Regions from separate parts of the Idiomarina sp. PL1-037 genome, predicted to be linked through region 1. Evidence: predicted binding sites of a transcription regulator. Region 1 holds the regulator's gene; each other region holds the start of a gene.
What was found. The regulator MetJ, encoded in region 1, represses methionine synthesis genes. The targets are predictions, from matches to a motif close to TAGACGTCTAGACGTCTA.
Positions count from the first base shown of each region.

Region 2: a site for MetJ is predicted at 1,995-2,012, ahead of msrA (peptide-methionine (S)-S-oxide reductase MsrA). Genes of this name have one in related genera too.
Region 3: a site for MetJ is predicted at 1,337-1,354, ahead of metK (methionine adenosyltransferase). Genes of this name have one in related genera too.

Region 1 is NZ_CP139873.1:2,701,023-2,704,304, forward strand. It holds gene rpmE (50S ribosomal protein L31) at 1-90, shown strand, start outside; gene U0358_RS12710 (malic enzyme-like NAD(P)-binding protein) at 340-1,584, shown strand; gene metJ (met regulon transcriptional regulator MetJ) at 1,581-1,904, opposite strand; gene U0358_RS12720 (bifunctional aspartate kinase/homoserine dehydrogenase II) at 2,079-3,282, shown strand, end outside.
Region 2 is NZ_CP139873.1:2,217,043-2,220,324, forward strand. It holds gene U0358_RS10430 (tetratricopeptide repeat protein) at 1-149, opposite strand, end outside; gene U0358_RS10435 (dual-specificity RNA methyltransferase RlmN) at 183-1,319, opposite strand; gene ndk (nucleoside-diphosphate kinase) at 1,437-1,868, opposite strand; gene msrA (peptide-methionine (S)-S-oxide reductase MsrA) at 2,035-2,580, shown strand; gene U0358_RS10450 (IscS subfamily cysteine desulfurase) at 2,577-3,282, opposite strand, start outside.
Region 3 is NZ_CP139873.1:2,422,225-2,425,506, forward strand. It holds gene tkt (transketolase) at 1-18, opposite strand, end outside; gene metK (methionine adenosyltransferase) at 110-1,255, opposite strand; gene U0358_RS11395 (16S rRNA (uracil(1498)-N(3))-methyltransferase) at 1,370-2,101, shown strand; gene gshB (glutathione synthase) at 2,112-3,056, shown strand; gene U0358_RS11405 (YqgE/AlgH family protein) at 3,117-3,282, shown strand, end outside.

The DNA.
Region 1 (3,282 bases):
CCGTTCTACACTGGTAAGCAGCGTGTAATGGACACTGGCGGTCGTGTTGATAAGTTTAAGAAACGTTTTGGCGCTCTGGGCAAGAAATAAGCCTGGGAAAACCTATAGAAAACGTTGCTTAACAGCAGATTTTAAGAGAAAGGCGCTAAACAGCGCCTTTTTTTGTGTCCGCTCGCCTAAACCTCCCGTTGTTAAAGAAAAGTTAACTGGTGTACTTTTAAACACTCGTTAAATTTAGTTAGCCTTATTAAGAGCATAAAGACGCAGGTAAGATTTGTTTCTTAGCCTAAAAGCGATAGACTAATTAGCATTCTGATAACCAGACTCAGGTATCACCGCATGACAGATTTTCGCCAACAAGCACTGGATTACCACGAATACCCGACTCCGGGTAAAATCTCGGTTGAACTGACCACTCCTGCTGAAACCAGCAAAGATCTAGCTCTCGCCTACAGCCCGGGCGTAGCAGAACCGGTTCGGGAAATTGCTCAGGACCCGGACGCTGCTTACCGTTATACTGCCAAGGGCAACATGGTGGCGGTTATTACCAACGGAACGGCTATTCTTGGTTTGGGAAATTTGGGACCACTGGCGTCAAAACCGGTAATGGAAGGTAAGGCTCTATTATTCAAGCGCTTTGCCGGACTGGACTCTATTGATATTGAAGTGAGTCACCGTACCACGCAAGACTTTATCAATACCGTTGCTAACATTGCCGACACTTTTGGTGGTATTAATTTAGAAGACATAAAAGCGCCCGAATGCTTTGAAATTGAACAAGCTTTAATAGAGCGTTGCAATGTTCCGGTGTTTCACGATGATCAGCATGGTACTGCTATTGTGACTGCCGCCGGTATGCTGAATGCACTGGAAATTCAGGGCAAAACGCTATCGGAATCTCGCATTGTGTGTCTTGGTGCCGGTGCTGCCGCCATCGCCTGTATGGAACTTTTAATTAAATGTGGCGCGCAACGTGAGCACATTTATATGCTCGACTCAAAAGGCGTTATTCACACCCGTCGTGATGACTTAAATGAATACAAACAGCTGTTTGCCAACAATACCGACAAACGTACGCTAAAAGACGTTATTGAAGGTGCCGATATCTTCGTGGGTGTTTCAGGGCCAAACTTACTCAGCGCAGAAGAGTTGAAACTTATGGCGCCAAACCCCGTTCTGTTTGCCTGCTCTAACCCAGACCCGGAGATTAAACCAGAAACCGCTATGGCGGCACGTGATGACCTGATTATGGGAACCGGGCGCTCGGACTACCCGAACCAGGTGAACAACGTTTTATGCTTCCCGTTTATGTTTCGCGGCGCGTTAGATGTGCGAGCTACAGCGATTAATGACGAAATGAAGGTTGCCTCAGTAGAGGCCATTCGCCAGCTGGCGAAAGAGCCAGTGCCGGAATCAGTATTAAAAGCAGCCGGCGTCAAAGAATTAACCTTCGGTCGTGATTATATTATTCCTAAGCCAATTGACCCGCGCTTGTGCTCACGGGTCTCGCGTGCCGTTGCGGAAGCTGCGGTGAAGTCCGGCGCAGCTAAAATCGATTTACCGAAAAATTATATGCAGGATTAATCGTCGAGCTCTTCGTCGGTCGGAATAGGTAATCCCCGGGCTTCCAGCTCTTCGCGCACGGCCTTGGGGATTTTATTCGGATTGGACTTTTGTAAGTCTTCATCTTCCGGCAGTGGCTGACCGGTAAAAGCATGTAAAAACGCCTCGCAAAGCAGTTCGCTGTTGGTAGCATGGCGAAGATTATTAACTTGGCGACGGGTTCGTTCATCGGTCAGTACCTTTAATACACGCGTGGGTATTGAGACCGTAACTTTTTTCACCTGCTGACTCTTACGACCGTGTTCAGCATAAGGGTAAATATATTCGCCGTTCCATTTCATTGTTACTATCCCACTATATAACAAAACCACATAAGTTATAATGAATTGTACCCGAATGAGCGACCCCGTCAAATTTTATCCGTCTAGATGGCTAAAAGTTACTGACATTTGCCTGACAATATTTTAGCCTTAGTAGCAGTTACCTAATTTAAGCGAGTAGTTAAGGAAGGCGGAATGACAACAACTCAGCTCACAGAAGAGCAAAAGCAAGCCGTTGCCGACAGCGTTCAGGTGCATAAGTTTGGTGGCAGCAGTCTTGCCGATGCGTTCTGCTATCGCCGCGTTGCCCGTATTGTAACCGAGTACGCCGGTGCCAGCGACCTAGTCGTCGTTTCCGCAGCCGGAGACACAACCAACCGCATTCTTGCCATTATTAATGCCAAAGCACAGCCGGGCGACACCGCCAGCATTCTGCTCGATCAATTAGAGAGTTTTCAGCAAGGGCTGATCACCGAACTATTAAGCGGTAACTTACAGCAGCAACTGCTGCAACAATCTCAGCAAGATTTCATCCGCTGGCGTCAATGGTTAGAGGGCGACGAAATCATTAACCATAACGCCGAGTTACTGTCCTACGGTGAGCTTTGGTCCGCCCGCTTGTTATCAGCTTTACTGCAAAAACAGGGCACCCGCGCCGACCACATTGATGCCCGGGACTTTTTACTCGCCGCAGATGCCCCTGAGCCCGTTATTCAGGTAGAACACTCTCGTGAAAAGCTATTACAAAGAGTAGCTCCTCACTCGGGCACCCGCTTTATTGTTACTGGCTTTATCGCCCGCGGTTTAAACGGCGAGAGCTTAACTCTGGGGCGTAACGGCAGTGACTATTCAGCGACCTTAGTCGGCAGTCTGCTGGATACACGCCAGGTTACTATCTGGAAAGACGTGGCCGGCGTTTATTCGGCAGACCCGCGTAAAGTTGAGCGCGTAGTCAGCTTACCGACATTAGACTGGACCGAAGCCGAAGAACTAGCGCGTCTTGGCAGCCCGGTTTTGCATCCAAGAACCTTTCAGCCGGTCGACCGCCAGCGCATGGTCATTTCCGTTCGCTCCAGTTTGAAAGTAGAAAATCAGCAAACGCGTATTGGTCAGTTCCAGAATACCCAGCCTCGCGGAAAAGTCTTCACTTCACTGTCTGAGGTGGTGCTCTTTAAGGTTGAGCTGCACGATAAAGCCTTAGTAAAACGTCTGGACGAACTGGAGTTAGAGCCGCTGGTCAGCTGGACCGAGCCGGAGAATCATCAGCAATATCTGGTGTTTCATCAAAACCACTTAGACTACCTGACCGGCTGGTTAGACAGTCTGGGGGCCGGTGACGCCATAACTCAAATTCGCGGCTATTCCATGCTGGCCATTGTCGGTAACCGCATTCAGGAAA
Region 2 (3,282 bases), 480 kb from region 1:
AAATGCGGATACGCAAGCTTCAATTTGCCCTGCGTCAAATAAGCAAGTCCAAGCTGCAACCGTACATCATTACCCACAGATACCGACTGTTCAGGGTTAGCGGTACAACCATATAGCGCTGCGGCTATCAATAATAAAGCGGTTCGCATTATCACACTCCTTGTGCCTGCGACTCTGTAAATTTACGTGGTCTTTACAGCTATTGCCTCTCCACCACGCTGTTGCTGCTGACGTTTCAATATACGTTTTGTACGATCGATGACATCGCCCACTAATTGCCCGCAAGCTGCATCGATATCATCCCCACGAGTTTTCCGTACCATTACCGTCAAACCGTACTCCATAAGTACTTTGGCAAAACGGTCAATCCGCGAGTTACTAGAGCGTCCGTAATCCGAACCCGGGAAAGGATTAAATGGAATAAGGTTAATTTTACTCGGGGTATCTTTTAAGGTTTTTGCCAGCGCATGTGCCTGATCGGTTGAGTCATTAACATGGTCCAGCATGACATACTCTACCGTTACTTTACGCTGAGCTTTTGACTGCTCAACATAACGACGGCTGGATGCCAGAAATTCTTCAATATTGTACTTCTTATTAATAGGTACAATTTCGTTGCGCAGCTCATCGTCTGGTGCGTGCAACGAAATAGCCAACATCACATCGATGCGTTCGCGCAATTTTTCCAACGCAGGAACAACACCTGAAGTACTTAAAGTAACGCGGCGTTTGGATAAACCGAAACCCAGGTCATCCAACATTAACTCCATTGCCGGAACAACATTGTTTAAATTAAGCAAAGGTTCGCCCATGCCCATCATGACCACGTTCGTTACGGGTTTAATTCCGGTTTTTCCATAAGCCCCTAGCAGCTGGTTCACCCGCCATACCTGGCCGATGATTTCCGCCACACTGAGGTTACGGTTAAAGCCCTGAGCCCCGGTTGAGCAGAAAGTACACTCTAATGCACAACCAACCTGAGAGGACACACACAAAGTAGCGCGATCACCCTCGGGGATCCACACTGTTTCCACGTCCTGGCCGTCGAACAAGGTCATTGCGAACTTAATCGTACCGTCCGATGACTGCTGCTGTTCACGAACTTCAGGCGCGCGTATTTCAGCGACTTGCTTGAGCTTTTCACGCAACGCTTTATTAAGATTCGTCATCTCATCAAAGTCATCGACACAAAAGTGATACAGCCACTTCATTACTTGTTCAGCACGAAATGGTTTCTCACCCATCTCACGAAAGAACTCTTTAATTCCTTCACGATTCAGGTCGAGCAAGTTCACTTTTTTATCTATTGCGTTGGTCATAAAGCTCCGGTTTTCTGATGTGCCTCGACATTTTTGTAGCCTGACGTTTATGTCAGGATCTCACCTGACATAAACGTCAGGCTACCTAAGAACATCAGGCTACATTCAAATACAGTCTTAGCGAGTACGCTGGCAAACTTCTTCGTCGCTGAAGAAATAAGAGATTTCACGTGCTGCAGATTCAGTTGCATCTGAACCGTGTACCGCATTTTCGTCTATAGTTTCAGCGTAGTCTGCACGAATCGTTCCTGCCAGTGCTTCTGCAGGATTCGTAGCACCCATGATGTCGCGGTTTTTACGTACAGCGTCTTCACCTTCGAGAACCTGAACAACGATAGGGCCTGAAGTCATGAATTCAACCAAAGCACCAAAAAAAGGACGTTCTTTGTGTTCTGCGTAGAAGCCTTCTGCCTGTTCTTTGCTTAAGTGCATCATTTTAGCACCAACAATGCGAAGACCCGCAGATTCAAAACGGTTGTAGATAGCGCCGATTAAGTTTTTTGCAACTGCATCAGGCTTGATAATTGATAAAGTGCGCTCTAAAGCCATGGTTATAAACTCCAATAAAATTAAGGGATAAGTTAGTCGCGCGGATTATACGTGAGATAGACGCAGAAATCGAATACCCAGTGATTGTTTTTTTATTCATTCTCAGCTAGGATGAAAGAACCTATATAGCCATATAGACGTCTATTTGACAATAAGGAGTTCTGACATGGCGAACAATGAATACGAACAAGCCACTCTCGGTGGTGGTTGCTTCTGGTGTGTTGAGTCAGCCTTCCTTCAGGTAAAAGGCATTCAGTCGGTTAAGTCAGGTTACACTGGCGGTCATACAACTGACCCAACCTACGAGCAGGTTTGCAGTGGCGAAACGGGACATGCCGAAGTCGCGCAACTCCAATACGATCCAGAGCAGATCTCTTACCGTCAAATCTTAGAAATCTTTTTCACTCTGCACGATCCAACTCAGGTGAATCGTCAGGGCAACGATGTCGGTACTCAATATCGCACATCAATTTTCTATCATAACGACGCGCAAAAACGCGAAGCCGAAGACATTATTGCAGAGTTGGAAGCTGATGACGCTTTTGCTGCTCCTATCGCAACAGAAGTAACTGAGCTGGGAACGTTTTATCCGGCCGAGGATTATCACGAAAACTACTACGCCAGAAACCCGGAAAACCCCTATTGTCAGGCGGTAATTTCACCGAAGCTGGCTAAATTCCGTAAAACCTTTGCCGGCTTGCTGAAAGACTAAGCAGCGCCTCGCAAAGTACCTACAGTGCGGTGGATAAGTTCTATCGCACTATCAATGTCTTCTTCGGAAGTATAACGGCCAATGCTAAAGCGCAGTGAACTCATTGCCAGCTCATGCCCAACCCCTAAAGCACTGAGAACATACGAAGGCTCGACGCTAGCCGATGTGCAAGCTGAGCCAGACGAAAGCGCGAGATCTTTTAACGCCATTAGCAGCAATTCGCCATCTACCCCGGCAAAACTGATGTTAGTAATATGCGGTACCCGTTGCTGGTCAGAGCCATTCAAGGTTACACCTTCTAACTGGCTAACCCCCTTCCATAAACGCTGACGGAGGTTTTCCACTCGCGCAGGCTCAAGATCCAGCTCGCTAAGAACAAGCTCTGCAGCAACACCCATGCCGACAATCTGGTGTGTTGGTAAAGTGCCTGAACGCATGCCTCGTTCGTGCCCCCCGCCATGCATTTGCGCAAGCAGCCGAACCCGCGGAGTGCGGCGTACATACAATGCGCCAATACCCTTGGGGCCATACATCTTGTGCGCAGAAAGTGACATTAAATCGACCGGTAATTCCGCCATATCCATTGGCACTTTGCCGGACGCCTGAGCGGCATCGACATGAAATACTGTGCCATTTTCACGGCACAAGTGACCTATAGTGCTTGTATCCTGAAGCACGCCAATTTCGTTATTAACCAGCATT
Region 3 (3,282 bases), 280 kb from region 1:
ATATTGACGTTCTGACATGAAAAACCCCCTGGAAGGTGAAGAGCAACTTGCGATGCGCGTATTCTCCACATTTCAGGGGGTACAAGCAAATTTATAGGCAATATTTTGTTTAAATATCAGCCTGTAAATCGGAAGCTTTGTCCGTTTGCTCCCACGGAAGGTTGTCCCGCCCAAAATGCCCGTATGCCGCTGTCTGCTTATAGATCGGGCGTTCCAGGTCAAGCATTTTTATTAATCCGTAAGGGCGTAAGTCAAAATGACGACGCACCAGCGCAATTAACTGCTCTTCTGAGTGTTTAGACGTGCCGAAGGTATCGATACTGATAGAAGTTGGTTCTGCCACACCAATGGCGTAAGAAATTTGCAGTTCGCAACGTTCAGCCAGACCAGCAGCGACCAGGTTCTTAGCAACATAACGCGCTGCATAAGCCGCACTGCGGTCAACTTTTGACGGGTCTTTACCCGAGAAGGCGCCGCCACCGTGACGCGCCATGCCGCCATAGGTATCAACAATAATTTTACGCCCGGTCAGCCCGCAGTCACCCATCGGCCCGCCGACCACGAAACGACCGGTTGGGTTAATGTGAAACTGCGTGTCTTTTGAAACCCACTGCTCCGGCAATACAGGCTTGATAATTTCTTCCATCACGGCTTCGCGCAGCGTTTCCTGAGTAATGTCTTCTCGGTGCTGAGTGGAGAACACGACTGTATCAATGGCAACAGGCTTACCGTTTTCATAAACGAAGGTCAGCTGACTTTTCGCGTCCGGACGCAACCAGTCCAGTGTGCCGTTATTGCGCACTTCCGACTGACGCTGCATAACCCGATGCGCGTAAGTAATAGGGGCGGGCATTAAAACTGAAGTTTCATTCGAGGCATAACCAAACATTAAGCCCTGATCACCTGCGCCTTGCTCTTCTGGGTTAGCACGATCAACGCCCTGATTGATGTCACCACTTTGTTTACCAATAGCGTTTAGTACAGCACAAGATGCCCCATCAAAACCCATGTCAGAATGTCGGTACCCAATATCTTTTACGGTTTGACGCGCCAAGTCTTCAACATCAACCCAGGCCTTTGTTGAGATTTCGCCGCCAACCAGCACCATGCCGGTTTTCACGTAGGTTTCACAAGCAACCCGGGCTTTAGGATCTTTTGCTAAAATTGCGTCTAGAACCGCATCGGATATCTGGTCGGCAATTTTGTCCGGATGCCCTTCGGACACTGACTCTGAGGTAAACAGGTGACGTGACATATGCCCACTATTCCTTAATTTTAATGAAATCGTTTAATACTGGTTGCATAATGTAACCGATCACTCTTTTTTTTCTACTTCTGGACGTCTAAAAGTCCGAATAAGGCTGACGACATGCGAGTACCGCGGATTTATCACCCCGACTCTATCAAGTTACAAACTGAAACCGAATTGAGTTCGGATGCTTTTCAGCACCTGATCAAAGTATTGCGTTTGAACGTAGGTGATAACATTGTTTTATTCAACGGTGACGGCCAGAATTATGAAGCAAAGATTGCTTCAGTTAAAAAAAAGTCCGCGCAGTTTATTGCAACGGGCAGTCAGGCTAACGCATCTGAGTCATCGGTCAATGTTCATTTGGCGCAGGTCGTTTCACGTGGCGACCGTATGGATTTTGTCCTGCAAAAGTCGGTCGAGCTGGGAGTAACCGAAATTACCCCACTGTTTAGTGAGCGCTGCGGCGTTAAATTAAGTGGCGACAGACTGGAAAAGAAACAGTTGCAATGGCAAAAAATTGTCCATTCTGCCTGTGAACAGTGTGGCCGTAGCGTGGTTCCACAAGTAAAGCCAGCACAGCAATTCACGGATTTTATTGAAAGCGACTTCGCAGGGTTGCGCCTGACCTTAGACCCGACCGCTACCCAGCCGTTGTCGTCATTTCAGCAGGCCGAGAAGGGAATACAATTATTGATTGGTCCTGAGGGTGGGTTCACTGATGCGGAAGTCAGTACCGCCGGGCAACAAGGATTTAAACCCATGCGTTTAGGGCCACGAATACTAAGAACAGAAACCGCCGCGCTTTCAGCGCTAACCGCCGTGCAATATCAGTTTGGCGACTTAAGCTAAAGGAGTTTATATGAAGAAGTTAGCTATGGTGATGGACCCTATCGCCACCGTTAAAACCGAGAAAGACACCAGTTTTCGCTTATTGCTGGAAGCTCAGGCGCGTGGTTATCAGTGTTTTTATCTGGAAATGGGCGACTTAGTCATCGATAACGGTCAACCAATGGCTTTTGCACGGGAAATTCGTGTTCAAGATCAAAAAACGGACTTTTACAGCTTAACCGATAGCGAATACCGTCCGCTAGAGGATTTTGACGTCATTATGATGCGTAAAGATCCGCCTTTTGACAGCGAATTTCTATACGCCACGCAAATGCTGGAACTGGCCGAACAGCGCGGTAGCCTGGTAGTGAATAAACCGCAGAGCCTGCGCGACTGTAACGAAAAGCTTTTTACTTCGTGGTTCGCAGACTCTATTGCCGACACACTGGTGAGTTCCAGAGCGGATGTCATTAAAGCTTTCCATAAAAAGCATGGTGAGGTGATTTTAAAACCCCTGGATGGCATGGGTGGCGCTTCAATTTTCAAAGTGGGTGCCGATGGTAGTAACTTAGGCGTTATTATTGAAACTCTGACCGAGAAAGGTCAGCGCTACGCCATGGCGCAAAAATATTTGCCGGAGATTAAAGACGGCGACAAACGCATTTTAATTATTGATGGTGAGCCTGTGCCTTATTCTTTAGCGCGCATTCCCAGCGCCGGAGAAACCCGCGGAAACCTTGCCGCTGGAGGTAGCGGGCGCGCCCAGCCTTTATCGGAAAGTGACTGGGCTCTGGCCCGTAAAGTGGCACCGGAATTAAAAAAACGTGGGCTCATTATTGTTGGACTGGACGTTATTGGCGACCGCATTACAGAAATTAATGTAACCAGCCCAACCTGTATGCGCGAAATTGAAAACGCCTACGACATCAACATTGCCGAATTAGTCTTTAAGGCAATAGAAGAAAAGCTGAATTGAAATTCAACTATGCGCCCCCATGTTGTCAGTAGAGATTATCGTTAAGGAGTCGGTGAGTCGATGAACAGTTTGCAGAACCATTTATTGATAGCAACACCTATGTTGAACGATCCAGCATTTAAACGGACCGTGACCTACATCTGCGAGCACGATGAAGAAGGCGCTATGGGCTTAATCATTAATCAGCCTGCCGATTTAAGCGTGACCTCGCTGTTGGATAAACTGG